Regions from separate parts of the Achromobacter sp. NPDC058515 genome, predicted to be linked through region 1. Evidence: riboswitches for the same ligand, from Rfam matches in the RefSeq annotation. Region 1 holds a riboswitch; the other holds the start of a gene.

What was found. A riboswitch is a leader RNA that binds a small molecule or an ion and turns the genes downstream of it on or off. The one in region 1 is predicted to bind glycine.
Region 2: it holds a riboswitch for glycine, as region 1 does, so the genes downstream of both, gcvT (glycine cleavage system aminomethyltransferase GcvT) here and ACFWP0_RS17430 (D-amino acid dehydrogenase) in region 1, are expected to answer to the same signal.

Annotation. Positions count from the first base shown of each region.
Region 1 is NZ_JBHXNI010000009.1:220,416-228,486, forward strand. It holds gene ACFWP0_RS17430 (D-amino acid dehydrogenase) at 61-1,290, opposite strand; glycine riboswitch at 1,337-1,427, opposite strand; glycine riboswitch at 1,429-1,519, opposite strand; gene ampC (class C beta-lactamase) at 1,631-2,818, shown strand; gene ACFWP0_RS17440 (DUF2242 domain-containing protein) at 3,046-3,903, shown strand; gene ACFWP0_RS17445 (CopD family protein) at 4,019-4,444, shown strand; gene ACFWP0_RS17450 (MetQ/NlpA family ABC transporter substrate-binding protein) at 4,596-5,450, shown strand; gene ACFWP0_RS17455 (methionine ABC transporter ATP-binding protein) at 5,454-6,560, shown strand; gene ACFWP0_RS17460 (methionine ABC transporter permease) at 6,541-7,197, shown strand; gene ACFWP0_RS17465 (hypothetical protein) at 7,235-8,071, opposite strand, start outside.
Region 2 is NZ_JBHXNI010000003.1:187,110-195,180, reverse strand. It holds gene gcvP (aminomethyl-transferring glycine dehydrogenase) at 1-2,259, opposite strand, end outside; gene gcvH (glycine cleavage system protein GcvH) at 2,362-2,739, opposite strand; gene gcvT (glycine cleavage system aminomethyltransferase GcvT) at 2,839-3,939, opposite strand; glycine riboswitch at 4,026-4,148, opposite strand; glycine riboswitch at 4,184-4,279, opposite strand; gene ACFWP0_RS06905 (ZIP family metal transporter) at 4,354-5,247, opposite strand; gene ACFWP0_RS06900 (superoxide dismutase) at 5,278-5,892, opposite strand; gene ACFWP0_RS06895 (NAD(P)/FAD-dependent oxidoreductase) at 6,047-7,249, opposite strand; gene ACFWP0_RS06890 (Orn/Lys/Arg decarboxylase N-terminal domain-containing protein) at 7,273-8,071, opposite strand, start outside.

The sequences.
Region 1 (8,071 bases):
GCCCTGCGTCGCCCAGCTTGCGCGCCGCGGCTTCCCGGATGCCCCGGAGCCGTTGTCCCGCTACGGCGCGGGCACGGCCTCGCTGACGCTCGCCGCCAGCATCTGCGCCGTCGCCGCGGACAGGGTCCATCCCAGGTGGCCGTGGCCCGTGTTGTAGAACACGCCGGGGCGTTTGCCCGGGCCCACGCGCGGCATCATGTCCGGCGTCATGGGGCGCAGGCCGCACCAGGGCACCACGCGCGAGGTCCGGATGCCGGGAAAGTGCTTGCGCGTCCAGTCCACCAGCGGCTGCACGCGCTCGGCGCGGATGTCCATGTTGAAGCCATTGAATTCCGCGGTGCCCGCCACGCGAAACCGGTCTCCCAGCCGGCTGGTGACGATTTTTGCGGCCTCGTCCAGCAGGCTCACGCCGGGGGCCGCCGCCAGGCTCTGCGCGTCGTCCAGATGCACGCTGATCGAGTAGCCCTTGACCGGATAGATGTTCAGCGCGTCTCCGAGCTGCCTGGCGAACTGCCGGCTGGCCGCACCGGCGCAAACGACGACGGCGTCGGCCTCGTGCTGTTCGCGTTCGCGGCCGTCGTCGCGCAGCATGTCCAGCACATAGGGGCGGCTGTCGCGGCTGATGTGGCGGATGTCCGCGTCCTGCACGAACTTCACGCCCCGGCGCTCGCAGGCGCGCGCCAGCCCGCTGGTGAATTTGTGGATGTCGCCGGTGGCGTCCGACGGGGTGTAGAAGCCGCCATGGCAGCCGGCCTGCAGGGCAGGTTCTATGCTGCGCGCCTCGTTGCTGGACACGGCGTAGCGTTCCAGGCCGCCTTCGCGCAGCAGCGCGTTTGCCCGGCTGGCGGCGTCGAAGCTGGCGGCGTCGTGATAGATGTGCAGGATGCCCCGGCGCTCCAGGTCGAAATCTATGCCTTCGTCCTCGGCCATCTCGAACAGGTGCTGGCGGGCCTGGATGGCCAGCCGGGTGGTGGCGATGGTGTTGCGGCGATAGTTGGGAATCTGCGCCATGAACTGCGCCAGCCACGAGTACTTGTGCCAGCTGAATCCGGGGTTGAGCAGCAGCGGCGCGTTGCGGCGCCACATCCAGCGCAGGCCTTTCATGATGGTGGCGGCGCTGTTCCAGACTTCGGCGTTGCTGGCCGACAGCTGGCCGCCGTTGGCATAGGACGTTTCCATGGCAGGGTAGCGCTGGCGGTCGTAGACCGTGACCGCGTAGCCCAGCTTGCTCAGGGCATAGGCGGACGTGACGCCGGTGATACCGGCGCCGATGATGGCGATGCGGGGCATGATGGCTCCAGAAAGGGTGGCGGCGGCCCTTGTTGGCCGCGGCGCCCCATCTGTCTCTGTACCTGAGAGCTTCACCCGCGCGCGGTCGGCGGCGGGATCCCCTTCGGTGGGCGCGCACGGCGCCTCTCTCCAGATTGTCTAGACCGCGCAGTCCTGTTGCCTGAGAGTTTCCGGGGCGGTTGCTCCGTCGGCGCCCGCCACGGGGGCGGGTCTCTTCTGCGGGGTTTTAAAACGACCCGCAGAGCATATCCAAAAACGGGCTGGGCGACGTTAGGGGTTAGTACCAGCATCGGCGCGCGCCAAGTTACGATGCACGCAATTGAAACCTGAAGGACGATGCATGCGTATCCGAGGACTGCTGCGCGCAGGCTTGCTTTTCACCCCTGTTTTCGCCGGCGCAGCCGGACCCGCCTTGGCCCGCACGGAACTGCCGTCTCTCGATCTGGCGGTAAGCGAGGCCGCCCAGGCGGTCATGCGGCAGCACGACATTCCAGGGATGGCGATCGCCATCACCAGCCAAGGGCAGCAGCGGTTCTACACCTATGGCGTGCAATCGCGGCAGACGCGGCAGGCGGTCACGCGCGACACGATGTTCGAGCTGGGATCGATCAGCAAGACGTTCACGGCGACTCTTGCCGGCTACGCGCAGGCCCGGGGCCAGCTCGCGCTGAGCGATAGCCCCGCCAGGTTCCTGCCCGAACTTGCCGGCAGCGACTTCGCCAGGCTGACGCTGGTCAACCTGGCCACGCACACCACCGGCGGCTTCCCCTTGCAGGTGCCCGACGCGGTGCGCAACGAGGCGCAGCTGATGGACTACCTGAAGGCCTGGAAGCCCGCGCAAGCCCCCGGCACGTCCCGCAGCTACGCCAATCCCAGCATCGGGATGCTGGGCGTCGCGACGGCCCGAAGCATGAAGCAGCCGTTCGCGCAGGCGATGGGGGAGCTGTTCGCGAAGCTGGGCCTGTCCGATACCTTCATCGATGTTCCGGCGGACAAGATGTCCCGCTATGCGCAGGGCTACAACAAGCAGGGCGCGCCCGTGCGCGTGAACCCCGGCGTGCTGGCGGACGAAGCCTACGGCGTGAAGTCCAGCGCGCGCGACATGCTCCGGTTCGTCGAGGCCAACATGGGCATGGGCGTCCAGGACGAGCCGCTCAAGCGCGCCATTGCGGCTACGCATGTGGGGTACTACCAGGTGGGCGAGATGACGCAGGACATGGTCTGGGAGCAGTTTCCCTACCCGGTGGCGCTGGACACGCTGCTGGCCGCCAACGCCGGCACGCTGAACAGCCAGAGCCATGCGGCCGCGGCCTTGAATCCGCCGCTGGCCCCGCAGGAGGCGGCATGGATCAACAAGACCGGGGCGACGAACGGCTTTGGCGGCTATGTGGCCTTCGTGCCCGCCAGGAAGCAGGGGATCGTGATCCTGGCGAACAGGAACTATCCGAACGAGGCCCGCGTGCGGCTGGCGGCGGGCATCCTGGATGAACTGGACAAGCTGGGGCGGCAGGACCGGGCGGCGCGCTGAGCGGCGGCGCGCTTGAGGCCGCAGTCGTGCACGACGGGTCGCCCCAGGTTATCTATTTCGATACTAATTACAACTCGACCTTTGGTCCGGGGGCTTGGCGGCCTTGCTGTTTGTCCCCGCCCCAGCCCCGAGCTTGTTTCAACATATCACCGCAAAAAACCCGTCCCCAATAACTGGTCCGGTTTCTTGGCCGATAATGGACTTCGTTGCCCCAAGCCGGACCCCTTATGCCCAGCGTCACCCGCCGTATCGCTTTCCCTCTGCTTGCCGCTCTGACGGCCGCCCTGGCCGGATGTTCCTCCCCCAAGCCTGCCTATGAAAAAGAGGATTTCGCGCAGAGCGACACCTTCTCCCGGACCTTTCCCGCCGCCAGCACCGCGGCGTGCGATGCGGGCCGCCGGGCCTTGCTGAGCCAGGGCTACAACATCGACAAGTTCGAACCGTCGCGCCTGACCGGCCACAAGAATTTCCAGAGCGAGGACGGGCAGCACAGCCAGATCAGTTTCAATCTCGAATGCGCCTCGGACGGCAGCTCGAACCAGCGCGCAACGGTGTTCGCCAATGCCGTCCAGGACCGCTATTCGATCAAGCGCACCAGCAACGCCGCCAGCGTGGGCGTGAGCGTGCTGGGCCAGGTCTCGATGCCGTTCGGCGCCAGCGACGATTCGCTGGTGAAGACGGGCAGCCAGACCGTGACGCGGCCCCAGTTCTACGAAGGCTTCTTCCAGCTGCTGCAGCGGTTCCTGCCGGATGCGCAGGCGGCCGCCGCGCCGCATGAGCCGCCGACCGGCCGCGGCAAGGCCGCGCCCGCCAAGGCGCCCGCCGTGCCCGCCGATCCCGTCGTCTCGCCCGATGCGCCTGCCGACACCTTGAACCCCGCGGCCGCCACCGGGGGCGACAAGCCGGCGCCCGCGGCCGCCCCGTCCGCGGCGACGCCACCCGCGCCGACCCCGGCCGCGGCGGCTCCGTCCGCGCCGACCCCGCCCGCCTCGGGGGCAGCGCAGGGAGCGGCCAGCCCCGCGCCCGCCGCCGCGCCGGCATCGCCTGAAAAGCCGGCCGCGCCGGAGAAGCCCGCCACGCCGTAACCAGGCAACTGGCTTTTCGGCGACGGCAGCGGAACGCCGGGACGTTTGCCCTAGCGCAAATCCCCGGCTTTCCCACTGTGCCGCGCGCCGTCCGCGAACGGCGATAATGCCGGCCATGACCTACCAACTCCTGAAAATGGCCCACGTCGCGGCCGTTGTGGCCTGGCTCGCGGGCTCGCTCTTCGTTTCCCTGTTTCTCCTGTCCTCGCAACCGCGGGACGGCGACGACGCGCCCAAGGAACGCAAGATGCTGCATGCCCTGCGCCGCTGGACCCTGTTCGTCACCACGCCCGCCATGGTCATCGCCTGGCTCATCGGCCTGCACCTGGCGATGACCTTGGGCTGGTTCGCCATGAACTGGATCTGGGTCAAGGTAGCCCTTGCGCTGGCGCTGTCGGCCTTGCTGGGCATGCAGAGCGCATCGCTGCGCCGCATGGCCGGCGGCAGCGCCCGCCGTCCGCCGCTGGTGGACCTGTACGCGCCGTTCACCGTCCTTGCCTCGGCCGCCATCGTGACGCTCGTGGTGGTCAAGCCGTTCTAGCCGCCAAGGCGCCAGCGCCGCGCCATATGCTGCGCGGCCATATCCAAACACCCCTGTAATAACGACTCAACCAACTATTCGTTCGCGCGCGTAAGTCCCCTCCCTAGAATCGTCTCTCTCATAACTGCGTTGACTTAGAGGCGATTCCATCATGACTATCCGTATTCTTGTCGCCGGGCAAGCGCGCGCGGCGTGGGCGCCGTTCTTCAAGCGCCTGCTGGGCGCCGTGCTGGCCTCGGCGGCCATGTTCCACGGCCCGGCCTTTTCGGCCGACCCCAAGCCGCTGAAAGTGGGCGTGCGCGGCGGCGTGGACGAGCAGATCTGGGAAGTGGTGACCCAGGTGGCTAAGAAGAACGGCCTGGCCGTCGAGCCCGTCGTCATCACCGGCACCGCCAGCCCCAATGAAGCGCTGAACAACGGCGACCTGGAGGCCAATGCGTTCCAGCACATCCCTTTCCTGAACGACCAGATCAAGCAGCGCGGCTACAAGCTGGTGGCCGTGGCCAACACGCTGATCTCGCCCATCGCGTTCTATTCCAAGAAGTACAAAGCCTTGAACGAGCTGCCGGACGGCGCCAAGGTGGGGATCCCCAACGACCCCAGCAACCAGACGCGCGCGCTGGTGATCCTGCGCGACCAGGGCCTGATCACGCTGAAGGACGGCTTCGACCCGGCGACCGGCACGGCCACCCTGGCGGACGTCACGTCCAACCCCAGGAAGCTCAACTTTGTGGAAAGCGCGTCGGTCGTGCTGGCCCGGTCGCTGCCGGACGTGGACACCGCCGCCATCGTCAACAGCTTTGCCTACCAGGCCGGCCTGATCGCCACGCGCGACGGCATCGCGGTCGAGAAGAAAGAGAACAATCCCTACGTGAACATCATCGCGGTGCGCGAAAAGGACAAGGACGCGCCGTGGGTGCCCGCGCTGATCAAGGTATACCACTCCGAGGAAGTGCGCCAGTTCATCCTGAGCAAGTACGAAGGCTCGGTGATCCCGGTTTTCTGAGCAATGATGCAACACGAGTTCTCCATCCCGCCGCGGGCCGGCCCCGCCGCGCAGTCCCAGGCGCTGGACGCGCACATTGTGTTCGAGGGGCTGCAAAAGCAGTACCAGGGCGCGCAGGGACCCGTCGCGGCCCTGTCCGACGTGTCGTTCTCGGTCGCGCGCGGCGAGGTCTTTGGCATCATCGGGCGCAGCGGCGCGGGCAAGTCCACGCTCCTGCGTTCGATCAACATGCTGGAGCGGCCCAGCGCCGGGCGCGTGCTGGTCGACGGCGTGGATGTCGGCGGGCTGGACGAAAACGCCCTGGTGGGACTGCGCCGCCGCATCGGCATGATCTTCCAGCATTTCAACCTGCTGTCCGCCAAGACCGTGGCCGAGAACGTCGCCCTGCCGCTGCGCGTGGCGGGCGTGAAGCCGGCGGCCGCGCGTGCGCGCGTGCAGGCCCTGCTGGACATGGTGGGCCTGCGCGACAAGGCCGACGTGTATCCGTCGAAGTTGTCCGGCGGGCAGAAGCAGCGCGTGGGCATTGCGCGGGCGCTGGTGCACGAGCCCGAAATCCTGCTGTGCGACGAAGCCACCTCGGCGCTGGACCCGGAGACCACGCAATCGATCCTGTCCTTGCTGCTGGACATCAACCGCAAGCTGGGGCTGACCGTGGTGCTGATCACGCACGACATGGCGGTGATCCGCGAGGTCTGCCACAAGGTGCTGGTGCTGGACGGCGGCCGCAAGGTCGAGCTGGGCGAGGTCTGGCGCGTGTTCGGCAATCCGCAGGCGGTCGCCACGCGCGCGCTGCTTCGTCCCTTGCAGCATGACCTGCCCGCCGATCTGGCGGCCCGGCTGGTGCCCGACCTGCAGGGCAGGGAGGGCGTTGTCGTGCTGCGGCTGCGCTTCACCGGCCAGGGACGCCCGGACGGCGTGTCGCTGCAGGCGCTGGCCGCGATGGGGCCGGGCGCCACGCTGCTGCATGGCGGACTGGACCGGCTGCGCGGCCACGCGCAAGGCAGCCTGCTGGTGTCGGTGCCCGCGGGCGCCCTGCAAGAAGAGACCGCGCGCGCCGCGCTGGTGGCCGATCAGATCAAGGTGCTGGGCTATGTCGCTGCCGATGCTTGATAAATACCTGCAGGCCTTCCTGCAAACCCTAGCCATGGTGGGCATATCCGCCGTCATCGCCATCGTGTCCGGCCTGGCGCTGGCGGTGGTGCTGACCATCACCGCGCCCGGCAACCTGTATCCCAAGCCGCGCCTGAACAAAGCGCTGTCGGTCACGGTGAATACCTTCCGCGCCATCCCGTTCATCATCCTGTTGGTGGCGATGCTGCCGTTCACGCGCTTCCTGGTGGGCACCACCCTGGGCACCTGGGCCGCCATCGTGCCGCTGTCGGCCAACCTGGTGCCGTTCTTCGCGCGCATCGCGCAGGTCAGCCTGAACGACGTGGACCACGGCCTGGTGGAGGCCGCGCGCGCCATGGGCTGCCGGCGCTGGCACATCGTGCGCCACGTGCTGCTGCCCGAGGCCTTGCCCGGCATCATCGGCGGCATGACCGTCAGCGTGATCGCCATGATCAACGCGTCGGCCATGGCCGGCGCGGTGGGGGCGGGCGGCCTGGGCGACCTGGCGATCCGCTACGGCTACGAGCGCTACGAGACCCGCGTGATGTTCGAGGTGATCGTGATCCTGATCGCGCTGGTGTCCCTGGTGCAGTTCACCGGCGAATGGCTGTCGCGCCGCGCCGACCACAAGCGCTGACCGGAGCCGGCCGATGCAGACGTCCGGGCGTGGCGGTTCAGCGCAGCGACGACCGCAATACGCCGGGCAGGGGCTGCCTGCCCAGCTGGTCCTGTTCGCCGACCATCCTGCTGACGGCGTCCTGGTGCTGGCGGAAACGGCGCAAGTCGTCGTCGCGTCCGAACATCAGCTCGTCGTGGTCCGCGTACCAAAACTGGCGGTTGTCGTCCAACAGGGTGATCATCTGGCCGAACTCCCGCAGGATCTGGCCCTCCAGGTCCCACACCCGGGTCAGGTTCGCGCTGCCTGCGGCATTGGAAGCGGCAAGGGAGTCCAGCAGGTTTGCTTTTTCCTGCTCGTCGATAGGCAGCGCCCGGATCCGCGCCGGCATTTGCGTCAGCACCTGCATGCTTTGCTTTCGGTAGGTGGGCACGAGCCGCTCGGCCTGCTCAAGAATGAGCCGGCTTTCGATCAGCCCCGCGTCCCGCGCCAGGCGATGGGCGTCGAACAGCCGCGGCAAGCCGATCTCCTTCAATTCCTGGACGTAGGCCTTGTGCTGCGCGAGCCGTTCGCGCGCCACGGTCTTGAGCGCGCGTTCCATTTCTCCGTAAGGGCCCGTGGCCTTGGGCGTGGGGTCGATGGAAGAGGCGGCGTCCGGCGTGGCGTGCGCGCCGCCCAGCATCAACCGCAAGGCGTCCGCGGTCTTGCGGATTTCCGCGTTGGCGACGTCGCGCTGGATTTTCTCGTCATTGCGCCGGGCGATTTCCGGGGCGACGGCAAACATCAGGAACAGGCCCGCGGCCAGCGCGATGCGCAGCCGGTTGCGCGGCGTCCTGAAGCGCTTCCACAGCGAAAGAAAGGCCAGGGCGACAAGCGGGACGACCGCCAGGCCGGC
Region 2 (8,071 bases), on a different contig from region 1:
CGGCGCGGCCGAGACCGGGCCGACGCGGGCGTCGCCGGCCAGCTTGCCCTGTTCGTTCACCACGCCGGGCAGGTAGGGCGCTAGGTGCGCGCGCACCGCCACGGGGCCTACGCCCGGGCCGCCGCCGCCGTGCGGAATGCAGAACGTCTTGTGCAGATTCAGGTGCGACACGTCCGAGCCGAACTTGCCGGGCTGGGCCACGCCGACCATCGCGTTCATGTTGGCGCCGTCCAGGTAGACCTGCCCGCCGGCCTTGTGGACCAGATCGCAGATCTCGGTCACGGCTTCTTCGAACACGCCGTGGGTCGACGGATACGTGATCATCAGGGCGGCCAGCTTGTCGCCGACCTGTTCGATCTTGGCGCGCAGGTCGGCCAGGTCCACGTTGCCGTTGGCGTCGGAGGCCACCACCACCACGTCCATGCCGGCCAGCTGGGCCGAGGCGGGGTTGGTGCCGTGCGCCGACGACGGGATCAGGCAGATGTTGCGCTGGTGCTGGCCGTTGGCCTGGTGATAGCCGCGGATGGCCAGGAGGCCGGCGTACTCGCCTTGCGCGCCCGAGTTGGGCTGCAGGCTGATGTTGTCGTAGCCGGTGATTTCGCACAGCGCGGCCGACAGGCGGTCGATCAGCTCGTTGTAGCCCTGGCTTTGCGACGCCGGCGCGAACGGGTGGATCAGCGCGAATTCGGGCCAGGTGATGGGAATCATCTCGGCCGTGGCGTTCAGCTTCATGGTGCACGAACCCAGCGGGATCATCGTGCGGTCCAGGGCCAGGTCCTTGTCGGCCAGCTTGCGCAGGTAGCGCAGCATGTCGGTCTCGGACTGCACGCTGGAGAACACCGGATGCGTCAGGATCGCGCTTTCGCGGACCACCGGCGCGGGGATGCCGCCGGCGGCCGCCGCGTCCAGCGCGTCGATGTCGAGCTCGACGTCATCGCGTTCCAGGCCGGAGGCGAAGACGTTGACCAGCGCTTGCAGGTCGGCGACGGTGACGGTCTCGTCCAGCGAGACCGCCAGGCGGGCGCCATCGACGCGGCGCAGGTTGATGTGCTCGCAGTCGGCGGCGGTCAGGATGGCGGGGGTCGCGGCGCCGGTTTCGAGCAGCAGGGTGTCGAAGAAGGTGTCGTTGACGACCTTCACGCCCAGCTTGATGAGCTCGGCGCGCAGGATGGCGGTGCTGCGCTGCACGCGCTCGGCGATGCGGCGGATGCCGGCGGGGCCATGCCACACGGCGTACATGCCGGCCATCACGGCCAGCAGCACCTGCGCGGTGCAGATGTTGGAGGTGGCCTTCTCGCGGCGGATGTGCTGCTCGCGCGTTTGCAGCGCCAGGCGCATGGCCGGGTTGCCCTGGGCGTCCTTGGACACGCCGACCAGGCGGCCGGCCATGTTGCGCTTGAACGAATCCTTGCAGGCCATGAAGCCGGCGTGCGGGCCGCCAAAACCGAACGGCACGCCAAAACGCTGGGCCGAGCCGATGGCGATGTCCGCGCCCCACTCGCCCGGGGCGGCCAACAGGGCCAGCGCCAGCAGGTCGGTGGCGCAGGCGACCACGGCGCCTTGCGCATGGGCGGCTTCGGCCAGCTTGCGGTAGTCGGAGACGGAGCCCGTGCTGTGCGGGTACTGCAGCAGTACGCCGAAGCACTCGGGCAGGCCTTCGGCCTCGTCGCCCACGGCGATCTCGATGTCCAGGCCCTCGGCGCGCGTGCGCACGACTTCGATGGTCTGGGGATGCACGTGGCGCGAAATGAAGAACACCGGGCTCTGCGACTTGGCGCCGCGGCGGGCGAGCGTCATGGCTTCGGCGGCGGCGGTGCTTTCGTCCAGCAGCGAGGCATTGGAGATGTCCAGCCCGGTCAGGTCGGCGACCATGGTCTGGTAGTTCAGCAGGGCTTCGAGGCGGCCCTGGGAGATCTCGGGCTGGTAGGGCGTGTAGGCCGTGTACCAGGCGGGATTCTCAAGAATGTTGCGCAACACCACATTGGGCGTCTGCGTGCCGTAGTACCCCTGCCCGATGTAGTTGCGGTAGACCTTGTTGCGGCCCGCGATCTGCTTCAGTTCGGCCAGCACGTCGGCTTCGCTGCGCGAGGGCGGCAGCGCCAGCGGCGCCTGGCTGCGGATCTTCGGGGGCACGACTTCTTCGATCAGGGCATCCAGGCTGGCGCTGCCGATGACGGCAAGCATGGCGGCCTGGTCGGCGTCGGAGGGGCCGATGTGGCGGGGAATGAAGTCGGTATGAGTGTCTAGGGCGCGCGACATGGGGAGATCTCGGGGTAGCGGGTGTCGTCGAGGGACGGACGGTAGTGCTTCTTGCGTGGCGGGCGCGGCGCCTGGTCGGCCCCTCGCCCGCCACGAGCCGGCTTAGCCGTTGGCGACGGCTTCGTAGCCGGCGGCGTCCAGCAGCTTGTCGGCGTCGGCGGCGTTGACCGGCTTGATCTTGAAGATCCAGGCGGTGAAAGCCGATTCGTTGATCAGGTTGGGGTTGTTTTCGAGTTCTTCGTTGAAGGCGACGATTTCGCCGGCCACCGGCGCGTAGATGTCCGAGGCGGCCTTGACCGACTCGACCACGCCGGCGGTTTCGCCCGCGTTCAGCTTGGCGCCGACCTTTACGTCGCCAACGAAAACCAGATCGCCCAATTGATCCTGGGCGGTGTCGGTGATGCCGACGACGAACACGTCGCCTTCGGCTTTGACCCATTCATGGGACTCGGTGTACTTGCGATCGGTGGGCAGACTCATGGGAACTCCTGAGGGAATGCGGGTAGATGAATGGTGTTGCGCGCCTCGCGCGGGCGGCCGTCGCCCAGGCCGGGCCGGCGCTCGCGCGAAGCTTCGAGTTTACGAGTGTTCGACGGCTTTGCCGTTACGGACAAATGGCAGCTTGCAGACCAGGGCGGGCACCCATTTGCCGCGGATGTCGACCTCCACCGTATCGCCCGGACGCACGCCTTGCGGCAGGCGGGCAAAGCCGATGGACACGCCCAGCGTGGGCGACATGGTGCCGCTGGTGAGTTCGCCCGCGCCTTGCGGAGTGCGCACGGCCATGTGCGCGCGCATGACGCCGCGCTCTTGCAGCTTCAGGCCAAGGAAGGCGGCGGGGGTGGCGAACTGCTCCAGCGCGTCGCGGCCGATGAAACGGCGGTCGGCGTTCTTCAGCGACACCGTCCAGGTCAGGCCGGCTTCGCCGGGCTGGGTCAGCTCGTCCATATCCTGGCCGTACAGATTCATGCCGGCTTCCAGGCGCAGCGTGTCGCGCGCGCCCAGGCCGGCCGGACGCACGCCCTGGGCAGCCAGGTCGCGCCAGAGCTGCGCCACCTCGGCGGCGGGCAGCACGATTTCGAAGCCGTCTTCGCCGGTGTAGCCCGTGCGGGCGACCAGCGTGTCGTCGCCCACGATGGCGGCGACAAAGGGGGTCAGGGGTTCGGTGGCGGCTTGCCACGCCGGGCGCGCTGCCCACAGCTTGGCGCGGGCGTTGGGGCCCTGCACGGCCACCATGGCCAGGTCGCGGCGCGGAGCAATGACGACGTCGAACGAGCCGGCCTGCTTCACGCGCTGCATCCAGGCGACGTCCTTGTCGGCCGTGCCCGCGTTGACCACGACGCGCCATTCGTCGGCCGCGAAGAAATAGATGATCAGGTCGTCGATGACGCCGCCCTGCGGATTCAGCATGCAGCTGTAGAGCGCCTTGCCCGGCACCGTCAGCTTGGAGACGTCATTGGCGACCAGGCGCTGCAGGAAAGCGTAGGCGTCGGGGCCCGTCACGTCGACGTTGAGCATGTGCGAGACATCGAACATGCCGGCGTCCTGGCGCACCGCATGGTGCTCCTCGAGCTGCGAGCCGTAGGCCAGGGGCATGTCCCAGCCGCCGAAATCGACCATTCGGGCGCCGGCGGCGATGTGTTCTTCGGCCAGCGGGGTGCGTTTGAGGGTTGCGGACATGCGCGGGAACTCCGGGGCGGCAGTGATGCCAGGGTTACGGAATGCCGGTGGCGGCAAGCGGACTGCGCCCGCGCCACGGCTGAATCTTCCGCCCCTCTGTCCTTTTGCCTGAGAGTTGCCCCGCGTGGCGGGTTTGCACCTTCGGCGCCTGGGCTGCTCGCTATGTCCCTAGTTCAGGGGCGGCGCCAGGTCTCTCCAGAGTGCTGTTTTGCCGCGTCCAGCGGGTAAGAAAACCGGGACGGAGCAAGCATGTGCGGTATCGGTTGCCTGAGCGATTCTGGGCGAATTGCGCCTTCGGCGGCGGCCGGACTTACGGGCCGCTCTCTCCCGCAACATGCGTGACAGCGCCGAAAGCATACAACGAAAGCCGCGTGCCGAAAAGGCGGAAAACGAGGCGCTCGCCGTCAGGCCCCGCTAGGCCAGCGCCGTATCCAGCAGCATCATCAGCACGAAGCCCAGCATCAGCCCGCAGGTCGCGTAGATCTCGTGCCCCTTGCGGTGCGATTCCGGGATGATCTCGTGGCTGATGACGAACAGCATGGCGCCCGCGGCAAAGCCCAGCCCCCAAGGCAGGAGCGGCGCCGACCAGCCGACGATGGCGGCCCCCAGCACCGCGCCCAGCGGTTCGACCAGGCCCGACAGCATGCCCAGGGCCACGGCGAAGGTCCGCTTGTAGCCGGCGGCCAGCAAGGCCACGGCCACCACCAGCCCTTCGGGAATATCCTGGATGGCGATGCCGGTCGCCAGCGCCGTGCCGCGCACGGGGTCCCCGCCGGCATAGCCCACGCCGATCGCCAGGCCCTCGGGCAGGTTGTGCAGCGTGATGGCGAACACGAACAGCCAGGTGCGGCGCAGCCGGTGGGCCTCCATGCCCTCCCTGCCCTTGATGAAGTGCTCGTGCGGCAGAGTGCGGTCCATGAGCAGCAGGACCGCCGCCCCCAGCAGCACGGCGGCGCCGACCGTCAGGCCGGCGCCCCAGGGCCCGTAGCCCAGCTCCCGGCCCGCGGCGACGCCCGGCGCCACGAGCGAAAACGCGCTGGCCGCGAGCATCACGCCGGCCCCGAAGCCGAACATGCTGTCCTGCGCCTTCTGGGGGATAGTGCGGGCGAACAGGATGGGCAGCGTGCCCAGCGCGGTCGCGCCGGCCGCGACCAGCCCGCCCAGCAGCGCGTCGGCCACGTGCGGCGCCCGCACGTCCAGGTAGACCCAGAGCTGGTGCAGGCCCAGGCAGGACACCATGACAGCCAGCGTCCAGACGCTGATGCTGGTGGCTGCTGGCCGCAAGCGATGACGGCTGAAGGTATTCATGTGCCGCGGCACTCCTTGCGAGCGTTGCGCTCAGCCCTTTGCCGCTGCGTAGCGGCGCGCCACTTCGGGCCAGTTCACCACATTGTAGAAGGCGCCGATATATTCCGGCCGGCGGTTCTGGTACTTCAGATAATAGGCGTGCTCCCAGACGTCCAGGCCGAGGATCGGCGTATTGCCGTGCATCAGCGGGCTGTCCTGGTTGGCGCTGCTCTCGACCGCCAGCTTGCCCTCCGGGGTCACGCTCAGCCAGGCCCAGCCGCTGCCGAAGCGGGTCAGGGCCGCCTTGGTGAACGCCTCGCGGAACGCCGCCAGGCCGCCCAGCTCGGATTCGATGGCCGCCGCCAGCGCGCCGTCCGGCTCGCCGCCGCCTTCGGGCGACATGACGGACCAGAACAAGCTGTGGTTGGCATGGCCGCCGCCGTGATTGCGGACGGCGCCGCGGATGGCCTCGGGCAATTCGTCCAGGCGCGCGACAAGGGCTTCGACGGGTTCGTCCGTGACGATGCCCGCCCCTTCCAGCGCGGCGTTCAGGCTGGTGACGTAGGTCTGGTGATGTTTGCTGTAATGGATCTCCATCGTCATCGCGTCGATGTGAGGCTCCAGCGCGTCATAGGCGTACGGCAGGTTCGGAAGGGTGTAGGCCATGCATGTCTCCGTCGGATCCGTCCTCCGGGCGGAGGACATAGATCAATATCGAAAACATAAATGATATGTATTTTTATTTAATATCACAATGGCGGATCGACAATTTCTGCCGCGGGCCCGGCGCGCCGTCAGGCGCCCGCGGGCCGGGCGCCGCCTAGAGCGCCTTGCCGCAGGCCACGCCCGAGGCCCAGGCCCATTGGAAGTTGTAGCCGCCCAGCCAGCCCGTGACATCCACGGCTTCGCCGATAAAGTACAGGCCAGGGGTGGTCTTGGCCTGCATGGACTTCTGGTCCAGGCCGCGCGTGTCCACGCCGCCGCGCATCACTTCGGCTTTCTTGTAGCCGGCGGTGCCGCTGGGCACCAGTGCCCATTGATGGATGTCCTGCGCCAGCGCGCGCAAGGTCTTGTCCGGCGCATCCGCCAGGCGCAGCGCCGCCAGCCCGGGCTTGCCGCCCTGCTCCGCCAGGTGCAGCCAGCGGTCGGCCAGGCGCTTGGGCCACAGCCCGGCCAGCACCGTATGCAGCTGCTGCCGGTTGCCGGACTTGGACGCCAGCAGCGCTTCGGCCAGGTCCCGGCCCGGCGCCAGGTCGATCACGATCGGCTCCCCGGGCTTCCAGAAGCTTGATATCTGCAGGATGGCGGGGCCGGACAGCCCCCGGTGCGTGAACAGCAAGTCCTCCAGGAACTCGCCGCGCGTCTTGCCCTGCCCCGTGTGCAGGTTCACTTCCAGCGCCACGCCCGACAGCTCGGACAAGGCCTGCCAGTGCGCGGGGTCGAACGTCAGCGGCACGAGCGCGGGCCGCGGCTCCACCACTTTCAGGCCGAACTGGCGCGCAATCTTCAAGCCGAAGTCGGTGGCGCCCAACTGCGGGATCGCCATGCCGCCCGTCGCCACCACCAGCTTGGCGGCGCGGATCGCGCCCTGGCCGGTGCGCAGTTCGAACCCCTGCTCGCCGTGGGCGATCTCGGCCACCGGACAGCCCATGCGCCATTGCACATTGCCCGCGTCGCACTCGGCGCGCAGCATGTCGATGACGGATTCGCTGGAATCGTTGCAGAACAGCTGGCCGCGATGCTTCTCGTGCCAGGCGATGTGGTGGCGCTTCATCAGCGCCAGGAAATCCTGCGGCGTGTAGGCCGACAGGGCAGACCGGCAGAAATGCGGATTGTCGGAAAGGAAATTGGCGGGCCCGGCGCCGATGTTCGTGAAGTTGCAGCGGCCTCCGCCGGATATGCGGATCTTCTCCGCCAGGCGCTCCGCATGGTCGACCAGCACCACGCGCAAGCCGCGCTGGCCGGCTACCGCTGCACACATCATGCCAGCGGCGCCGGCGCCGAGTACGGCTACATCAAACATCAGGACTCCAGACCCGCCGGGTCTTACTCTTCGATCAGGCAATCAACGTAATAGCGCTTTTCGCCATCGGGACCAATTTCATCGGCCAGGCCGTGAATATAGGTTTCGAAGCCGGGGAAGCGTTCGTTGAATTCGCGCGCGAACTGCAGGTACTGGACGATGGTGCGGTTGAAGCGTTCGCCAGGAATCAGCAGCGGAATGCCCGGAGGATACGGCGTCAGCAGCACGCCGGTGACGCGGCCTTCCAGCTTGTCGATGTCGACGCGCTCGACCTCGCGGTGCGCCATGCGGGCAAATGCGTCCGACGGCTTCAGCGCGGGCACCATGTCGCTGAGATACATCTCGGTCGTCAGGCGGGCCACGTCGCGCTCGCGATAGGCTTCGTGGATCTGCTGGCACAGATCGCGCAGGCCCATGCGCTCGTAGCGGCGATGGTCGCGGCAGAACTCCGGCAGGATGCGCCACAGCGGCTGGTTGCGGTCGTAGTCGTCCTTGAACTGCTGCAAGGCGGTCAGGAGCGTGTTCCAGCGGCCCTTGGTGATGCCGATGGTGAACAGGATGAAGAACGAGTACAGGCCCGTCTTCTCGACCACCACGCCATGCTCGGTCAGGTACTTGGAGACCAGGGCGGCGGGAATGCCGGTTTCGCCGAAGCTGCCCGACATGTCCAGCCCGGGCGTGATGACCGTGGCCTTGATCGGGTCCAGCATGTTGAAGCCTTCGGCCATTTCGCCGAAGCCGTGCCAATGGTCGTTGGATTCCAGGATCCATTCGTCGCGGTTGCCGATGCCTTCGGACACCAGGCGGTTCGGGCCCCAGACC